2 regions of the Klenkia sp. AC732 genome follow, and region 2 is predicted to be linked to the other one. Evidence: riboswitches for the same ligand, from Rfam matches in the RefSeq annotation. Region 2 holds a riboswitch; the other holds the start of a gene.
What was found. Region 2 has a riboswitch for thiamine pyrophosphate ahead of thiM (hydroxyethylthiazole kinase). Riboswitches for the same ligand answer to the same signal wherever they lie in the genome.

Region 1 (4,415 bases), on a different contig from region 2:
CGCGACGAAGAGCGCGTCCCGGGTGTGCAGCACCGAACCCCGGGCGTTGGTGCGCGGGACGCCGGAGTCGAAGCCGCGGGCGTCCATCGCGGTGGCCAGGCGTCCCGCCCGCCGGACCGCGCCGATGAGCAGCGTGAAGGCGACCCCGGCGAACGCCCGGGCCTGGGCGACGGGGTTGCGGCCGGTCTCGACGCCGCGGGTGCGGCGGGCCAGCCGCACGGTCTCGAACTCGGTGACCAGCAGCGGGGCCAGCCGCAGCGCAGCCAGCGCCCCGACGGCGAACCGGGGTGGGAAGCGCCAGTGCACGATCAGCGCGTCGGCCAGCCGGACCGGGTCGGTCGAGGCCACCAGCAGCACCCCGGGCAGCGCCAGCCCGATCACCCGCAGCGTGATCCCCAGGGCGGTGAGCGGCCCGGAGTCCCCCAGCACCAGGTTGACCAGGCCCACCGTGAGCGCGCTGAGCAGCAGTGGCCAGGTGCGCAGCAGCAGCACCCGCGGCGCGGTCAGCCCGGCCGCCGGGAGCAGGCACAGCTCCGCGGCGACGACGACGGCCGGCGTCACCGCGTCCAGGGTGGACAGCAGCACCAGGCTGACGACGACGGTGGCCACGATCTGGGCGACCGGGTTCACCCGGGACAGCGGGACGTCGGGCGTCGGGCCCAGCGCCAGGGACGCCGTCACAGCGCGAGCTCGGCGTCGGAGAGGACGTCGACCAGGTCCCGGTCGTGGGTGACGACGCAGACCGCGCAGCCCGCGGCGCGCTGCTCGGCCAGCAGGGTGACCAGCTCCCGCCAGGTGACTGCGTCCTGGCCGAACGTCGGCTCGTCCAGGACCAGCACCTGGGGGGCGGTGGCCAGCGCGGTGGCCACCGACAGCCGGCGCTGCTGCCCGCCGGAGAGGGTGAAGGGGTTGGCGTCGGCGAACGGGGTCAGCCCGAGCCGCTCCAGCAGCTCCTCCGCGCGGGCCCGGGCCGCGGTGGACCCGGCGCCCGAGCGCAGCGGGCCCAGCTCCAGCTCGTCGCGCAGCCGCCCGGTGAGGAACTGGTGCTCGGGCTGCTGGAAGACCGTCCCGATGCGGGTGACCAGCTCCCCGGCCCGCCACCGGTGCGGCTCCCGGACCCCGCGGGCGGCCAGCTCCGCCGAGGCGACGACCCGGCCGGTCGAGGGTGCCCGCAGCCCGGCCAGCAGCAGGGCCAGCGTGGACTTGCCGGTGCCGTTGGGCCCGGTCACCGCCGTGACGGCGGCCGCGGGGAGCTCCAGGTCGGTGGGCGCCAGCGAGGGCTGCTGCGCCCCGCGGTGGGTGAAACCGGCCGCCGCTGCCGCCAGCCGGGGGGAGGAGCGTGGATCAGGGTCCCTGGTCCACGTCCGTCCTCCCTCACCACATCTCGTCGAGGAGGACGGACTCTGATCAGGGACCCTGATCCACGCTCCCGGGCGCGACAGGTCCAGCCCCGCCGTCCGGGGCGCCGGCGTCCACCCCGGACTGTGCTCGATGAGCCCGCCGTCGACCACCTCCACCACCCGGTCCACCAGCGGCAGCCAGGGCGCTGCGTCGTGGTCGATGACGAGCAGCGTCGTCCGGCGGTCGGCGACGGCGCGCGCCACCGCCGTCCGGACGACGTCGGAGCCGGCCGGGTCCAGCTGGGCGGTCGGCTCGTCGAGCAGCAGCAGCCCGGGACGGCGGGCCAGCGCGCCGGCCAGCACCAGCCGCTGCTTCTCCCCGCCGGACAGCGCCTGGGTGGGGCGCTCCCGGCCGTACCGCCAGCCCACGGTGGCCAGCGCCTCGTCGACCCGCGGCCAGATGAGCGCGGCCGGCAGCCCGGCGTTCTCCAGGCCGAAGGCGACGTCGTCCCCGGCGCGGGTCATCACCAGCTGGCTGTCGGGGTCCTGCAGCAGCAGGCCCAACCGGTCGCGGGCGTCGGCGGGGGAGCGGTCGTCGACGGTGAGCTCACCGGTGACCTCGGCGGCCTCGGGGTCCAGCAGCCCGGCCAGGACGGCGAACAGCGTGGACTTGCCGGCCCCGGAGCGGCCGGTGACCAGCACCCGCTCGCCGGGGGCGACGTCCAGGTCGACGCCGGTCAGCGCCCAGGCGAGCCGGGAGGCGTGCCGGACCGCCAGGCCCCGTGCCCGGACCGCGACCGGGCCGTGCTCAGACGCGGCTGCGCCCGGAGGCGAAGGAGCTCAGCGCGCCGGTGCGGGCCAGGGCCCGGACCAGCAGCAGCCCGAGCACCCCGGCGATCAGCACGCTGCTGATCACGGTCAGCACGGTGTAGGGCAGCTGGTAGGCCCAGAAGCCCAGGTCGGCGTAGTAGAGCGAGTTGTCCAGCACCGAGGTCGAGAGCCCCGCCGTGACCGCGGCCAGCACCGCGGTGCCCCAGCCGAAGGTGCGGTAGCGGGTGAGGGCGAAGCCCAACTCGGCGCCCAGGCCCTGGACCAGGCCGTACACCACGATGATCCCGCCGTAGGGCGAGGCGAGCAGGCTGACCGCGGCGGCCAGCGTGGAGGCGAAGGTGGCCGCGCCGGGCTTGCGCACCAGCAGGCCGGCGACCAGGCCGGGCAGCAGGTAGACGCCGTTCATCAGGCCCTGCACGGGCGGGAAGAAGGAGAACGCGCTGCCCACGGTCGAGTTGAGCAGGTTCCACAGGATGAAGACGACACCGAACGCGACGCCCAGCACGGCGGTCGTGACGATGTCGACGGTGCGCCAGGAGCGGCGCGGCGCGGCCTCGGTGGCAGCGGTCGGACGGGTGACCTCAGCGGTCATGGTGCTCTCTCCAGACTCCCTACGCCGGCATGACCCGGTTCAGGTTCGAGGGTCTGCGGTCTCCCGCACTCTCAGCGCCTCCTGGCGCTCCCCTGTCGGTGTGTTCTGTTGTGCCGCAGAGACTACGCACGCCGGCTCAGCCGGACACGCCGGCCCGGACGGCGTCGGCCCCGGCAGGGCGCTCCCGTGGCCATTCCGCGAGGACGACGCGGTCGCGCCCGCCACGCTTGGCGGCGTAGAGGCAGGCGTCGGCCGCCTGTACCGCGGCTTCGAGCTCGGCACCGACCAGCCCGTCGGGCGGGGGTCCGGCGAGGGTGACGACGCCGATGCTGACGGTGGCCGACCAGTCGGCCATCCACTCCGCGGCCCGCACCCGGAGCGTCTCCGCGTAGGCGCCGGCCCGGTCGGCCGGGGTCGTGGACAGGACGAGGAACTCCTCGCCGCCCAGCCGGACCACGACGTCCTCGTCCCGGGTCTCGGCGGCCAGCCCGGCCGCGAACCGCCGGAGCAGCTCGTCCCCGGCGGCGTGGCCGAGGGTGTCGTTGACGGTCTTGAAGCGGTCGATGTCCAGGACGGCCACCGTGGTGGTGCCCGGCGTGCCGCCGGCGGTGGCGGCGACCCGGTCCTGCAGGGCGCGCCGGTTGAGCAGGCCGGTGAGCGGGTCGGTCACGGTCTGCCGGTGGAGCGCCTCGAGGGCGCTGCCCAGTCGGTGGCGCAGCCGCAGGACGACCTCCGTGGTCCCCAGGAAGGCCAGCAGCGGCAGGGCGACCAGCGTCAGCCACTGCAGCGGGTCGCTGGTGATGGCGCCCATGGCCGCCCCGGTGCAGGCGGTCAGCGTCACCATGGCCGCCCGGCTCGCCGCCCGGGACAGGTACACGGCCGCGTAGACGGCGTTGGGCAACAGCAGGACGACGTTCAGCATCCCGCCGGCGCGGCTCTGGTTGGCCAGCACCGAGAGGAGCACCAGCCCCATCAGGCAGCAGACGAGCAGACCCAGCACGGCGTCGGACCAGTCACGGCCGACGGTGAGCAGGGCCAGGGCGGTCAGTGCCGCCGCCCCGAGGACGGCGAGGAAGACCGCCGTCCAGGCGCCGGGGCGCAGCGTCGTCGGGTCCAGCAGGGCGAGCAGCCCGATCGCTGCCGACGCGCCCACCAGGGCCGCGAGGACCCGGGTGCGGCCGGCGTCGGGCCGGCCAGGGGGCGTCGGGTGCGGCACGGGAGGGCTCCGTCGGTGGTGTGCGGGGGGACCGGTCGGTTCCCCATCGGCCACCGGACCCGGGTCCGCGACCCTGACCTGGGCCTTCCCACCCGCCCGGGTGGTGCCGCGCGGGCGCGCAGGTGAGGCTGGTAGAGATCAGCGCAGACGTTCTACTCACCAGTAGCAGAGGAGCAGGCAATGGCGCAGGCACAGCGGACGGCGATCGTGACGGGAGCTGCCCGGGGCATCGGGGCGGCGATCGCCACCCGGCTGGCGGCCGACGGCATGGCCGTGGCGGTCCTCGACCTGGACGAGGGGTCCTGCGCGGGCACCGTCTCGGCGATCCAGGCCGCGGGCGGCGAGGCGATCGCGGTCGGCGCGGACGTCGCCGACGAGGCCAGCGTGAACGCCGCGGTCGAGCGCGTGGCCGAGGAGCTCGGCGGGCCGACCGTGC
Region 2 (4,415 bases):
CCGGGCGGTGGCGGCCAGCCGGACGCCGGTGTCGGCGTAGACCCAGAAGCAGGGCAGCACCGCCGCGCAGCCCACCGCGTAGGGCTCCGTCGCGCAGGTGGCGACCAGGTAGGACACGTAGGCCAGGCACGACGGGCTGGGCTCGGTGGTGCGCTCGGCACCGCCGAGGACCTCCAGCAGGTCGGTGTGCAGCGCGCCCTCCACCACCCCGGCGCCGTGCGCGGACCGGGCCCAGAACGAGGTGGCCGCAGCGTCCGGTGCCCGGGCGGCCAGCAGGGCCAGCGCCCGGGCGTAGCCGGCCAGGTAGAGCGCGTCCTGCTCCAGGTACTGCCGGAACGCACCGGCGTCCAGCGTGCCGTCGGCGAGCTCGGCGAGGAACTCCAGTGCCTCGATCTCCGCCCGGACGACGGCGGTGCGGGTCCAGGCGTCGTCGGAGAAGCTCACAGCTCCCCCTGGGAGTACGCGCCGTGCGACACCGGGCCGTTGCCCGAGCCGACGCCCAGCCGGTCGGCGTGCAGCAGGGCGGCCTGCAGCACGTCCCGGGCTGCCTCGACCGCGGACGGCCAGTCCGGGCTGGTGCCGGCGGACCCGGCCGTCGTGGCCTCGGCCGCCAGGGCCGCGGACAGCGTGCAGCCGGTGCCGTGGGTGTTCGCGGTGTCCACCAGGGGACGGCGGCTCAGGTGCACCGACGTCGACCCGTCCGGCTCCCGCACGGCGAGGACGTCGACGCTCTCCCCCAGCTCGTGGGCCAGGTGCCCGCCCTTGACCAACACCGCACCGGGGCCGAGCGCGAGCAGGGCGACGGCCTGCTCGCGGAGGTCGGCCACGGTGCGGGCCGGTTCCACGTGCAACAACCGGGCCGCCTCCGGCACGTTCGGCGTCACCAGGTCGGCGATGGGCAGCAGTGCCGTCCGGACGGCGTCCACGGCGTCGTCGTCGATCAGCTGGTCCCCGCTGGTCGCGACCATCACCGGGTCGACGACCAGCGGGCCGACCGACCGCCGGGTGAGCACGTCGACGACGGCGTGCACCACGGCCGCCGAGCCGAGCATCCCGGTCTTGGCGGCGTGCACGGTGACGTCGTCGAGCAGGGTCTCCAGCTGCTGGCTGACGAACGGCGCCGGTACCGGGTGCACGCCGGTGACGCCGTGGGTGTTCTGCGCGGTGAGCGCGGTCAGCACCGCGGTGCCGTAGGTGGTGCGCCCGGCGAAGGTGGCCAGGTCGGCCTGGATGCCGGCACCACCACTGGGGTCCGAGCCCGCGATGGTCAACGCCACCCGGGCGCTCACGCCGGCACCCCGGTCAGCGCCCGGCGCAGCTGCGCGGCGGCGGCCCGGGGGTCGGCCGCGGCGCAGACGTCGGACACCACGCACACCCCGTCGACCCCGGTCGCAGACACCTCGGCGACCCGGTCGGCGTGGATGCCGCCGATCGCCACCGCGGCGATCCCGGCGGTCCGTGCCCGGGCGGCCAGCTCCCGCACGCCGTCCAGGCCCAGCTCGGGACCGGCGTCGGGCTTGGTCGGGGTGGACCACAGCGGGGACAGCCCGACCAGGTCCACCGTGCCGGCGGGCAGCACGAGGGCGGCGTCGAGGTCCGCGGCCGAGCCGATCGACAGGCCCAGGTGCAGGTGCGGGGCCAGCGCCCGCACCTCGGTGACCGGCAGGTCGTCCTGGCCCAGGTGCACGCCGTCCGCGCCGGCCAGCAGGGCGACGTCGACCGCGTCGTCGACCACCACCGCGACGTCGGGCCGGTCGGTCAGCGCCGCCCGCACGGCCCGGGTCAGCTCCAGCAGCTCCCGGCGCGAGGCCGTCTTGTCCCGCACCTGGACGGCGGTCACCCCACCGGCGGCCGCGGCGGCGACCACCTCGGGCACCGACCGGGGGGCGCACAACGCGGTGTCCGTGACCAGGTAGAGGGTGGGGTCGAACCTCATCGGAGGTCGGCGGCGGCGAGGTCAGCGGCGGCGAGGTCGTCGGGGCCGACGGCGTCCAGGGCGTCCAGCCAGGCGATCGCGAAGCTGCCGGGCCCGGCGGCGGTGGCCGCGGCCCGCTCGGCGGCCACCGCGACGTGCGCGTGCGCGGCCACCGCGCCCAGCAGCGGGGAGCCGGTCGCCGCGACGTAGGCCGCGGTGAGCGCGCCGAGGGCGCAGCCGGCGCCGGTGGTGCGGGTCAGCAGCACGTGCCCGCCGCCGACCCGGACCGTCGTGGTGCCGTCGGTGACGACGTCGACCTCCCCGCTGACCGCGACCACGCCGCCGGTCCGCCGGGCCAGGTCGGCCGCGGCCTCCAGTGCGTCGTCGGTGCTGTGGGTGCTGTCCACGCCGCGCCCACCGGCGCCCGCACCGGCCAGGGCGAGCACCTCCGAGGCGTTGCCCCGGACCACGGCCGGGCGCAGCTGCACCAGCTCGGCGGCCAGTCCGGTGCGGAACGGCAGCCCGCCCACCGCCACCGGGTCCAGCACCCACGGGGTGCCGGCGTCCCCGGCGGACCGGGCGGCCAGCCGCATCGCCTCCGCCGTCCGGGCGTTGACGGTGCCCACGTTGACCAGCAACGCCGAGGCGACGGCGGCGAACCCGGCCGCCTCCTCGGGGGCGTCCACCATCGCCGGCGCGGCGCCCACCGCCAGCAGCGCGTTCGCGGTGATCATCTGGACGACGGTGTTGGTCAGGCAGTGCACGAGTGGTGCGGAGTCGGTCAGCGCGGTGCGGGCAGCCCGCAGGTCGGCAGCGTCCATCAGGGTCGACATCCCTTCGCCAGTGTCAGCTGGAGCAGGTTCGACGGGTGTGCTCTCAGTCCCGCGGTCGGGACACCCCGTGTCGACACCGATCCTGGCAGGGCGTGCCCGACGTCGTCCACAGGGGTGAGGTCCGTCCACCGAGACGGTCCCGTGCTTGATCGACCGGGACCGGGCTGTGAGGGTGGGGGGACCACACACGGGAAGGGGCACGGTTGGACCCGATCGCAGTGACGTTCCTGGCCGTGGGCGGGCTGGGGATCGTCGTCCTCGTGCTGTCCCTGGTGGTCGGGGAGATCGGTGAGTTCGGCGGCGACGTCGACGGCCCGTTCTCCGTCCCCGCGCTGGCCGCCGGCCTGGGCGGCGTCGGCTTCGGCGGCGCCGCGGCGTCCGCGCTGCTCCCCCGGCTGCCCGGCGTCGTCACCGTGCTGCTGTGCCTGGTGGCCGGTCTGGTCGTCGCGCTCCCCCTCGCCGCCGGCGCGGTCAAGCTGTCCGCGGGCCTGCGCGACATGCCCACCGAACCCACGCTCACCGCCGGCCACCTGCTGGGCAGCCAGGGCGTGGTGGTCTCCACCGTGCCCGCCGGTGGCTACGGCGAGGTCCGGCTGACCGTGGCCGGGCAGCACCTCAAGTACGCGGCGCGCAGCGACGTCACGCTGCCCGCCGGCACGCCCGTGTACGTCGTCGACACCCCGTCGCCGACCTCGGTGGAGGTCGTCTCGACCGCACCCGAGAACCCGCACCCCCCTGCTCCCGAGCTCCGTGGAGGACCTTCGTGACCCTGCTCTACGCCATCGGCGGCATCGCCGTGCTGGTGGTCCTGCTCGTCCTGCTGGTGCTGTCCCGGATCAAGGTGGCCGGTCCCAACCAGGCCTTCCTGGTCACCGGACGGCAGGGCCGCTCCGTCACCGCCGCCGACGGCGCCGTCAGCCGGGACATGTCGGGCCAGAAGGTCGTCATGGGCGCCAGCGTCTTCGTGCTGCCGGTGGTCCAGAAGCTGCACTCCATCGACCTGTCCAGCCGGCGCATCCCGGTCGGCATCCGCGGCGCGGTGAGCAAGCAGGGCGTCAAGTGCGACCTGGAGGGCGTGGCGATCGTCAAGGTCGGGGGCAACGAGTCCTCGATCCGGGCCGCCGCCCAGCGCTTCCTGAACCAGCAGGGCGGCATCGACACCTTCACCTCCGAGGTGCTCGCCGGTGCGCTGCGCTCGATCGTGGGCCGGCTGACCATCGAGGAGATCATCCGCGACCGCGCGGCCTTCGCCTCCGCCGTCGCCGAGGAGGCCGAGTCCTCCCTGACCGGCCAGGGCCTGGTGCTGGACACCTTCCAGCTGCAGGACATCCAGGCCGAAGGCACCTACCTGGCCGACCTGGGCCGCCCCGAGGCCGCCCGGGTGCTCAAGGAGGCCTCGATCGCCGAGGCCCGCGCCCGCCAGGCCGCGCAGCAGGAGCAGCTGCTCGCCGACGAGGCCATCGCGGTCTCCCAGCGCCAGTTGGCGCTCAAGCAGTCCGAGATCGCCGCGGAGACCGACGCCGCCAAGGCCCGCGCCGCCGCCGCCGGCCCGCTGGCCCAGGCCGCCCAGGACCAGCAGGTGCTCGCCGAGCAGGAGAAGGTCGCCGCGCGCACCGCGACGCTGACCCAGGCCCAGCTGGACACGCAGGTCCGCCGTCCCGCCGACG

Region 1: it holds a riboswitch for thiamine pyrophosphate, as region 2 does, so the genes downstream of both, AC0IVP_RS13295 (ECF transporter S component) here and thiM (hydroxyethylthiazole kinase) in region 2, are expected to answer to the same signal.

What each region holds. Positions count from the first base shown of each region.
Region 1 is NZ_CEEDOS010000025.1:5,820-10,234, reverse strand. Features, by position in the region: gene AC0IVP_RS13305 (energy-coupling factor transporter transmembrane component T family protein) at 1-681, opposite strand, end outside; gene AC0IVP_RS13300 (ABC transporter ATP-binding protein) at 678-2,081, opposite strand; gene AC0IVP_RS13295 (ECF transporter S component) at 2,149-2,763, opposite strand; TPP riboswitch at 2,763-2,867, opposite strand; gene AC0IVP_RS13290 (GGDEF domain-containing protein) at 2,900-3,979, opposite strand; gene fabG (3-oxoacyl-ACP reductase FabG) at 4,160-4,415, shown strand, end outside.
Region 2 is NZ_CEEDOS010000010.1:14,671-19,085, forward strand. Features, by position in the region: gene AC0IVP_RS06460 (TenA family protein) at 1-444, opposite strand, end outside; gene thiD (bifunctional hydroxymethylpyrimidine kinase/phosphomethylpyrimidine kinase) at 441-1,289, opposite strand; gene thiE (thiamine phosphate synthase) at 1,286-1,936, opposite strand; gene thiM (hydroxyethylthiazole kinase) at 1,933-2,748, opposite strand; TPP riboswitch at 2,731-2,826, opposite strand; gene AC0IVP_RS06480 (hypothetical protein) at 2,952-3,515, shown strand; gene AC0IVP_RS06485 (flotillin family protein) at 3,512-4,415, shown strand, end outside.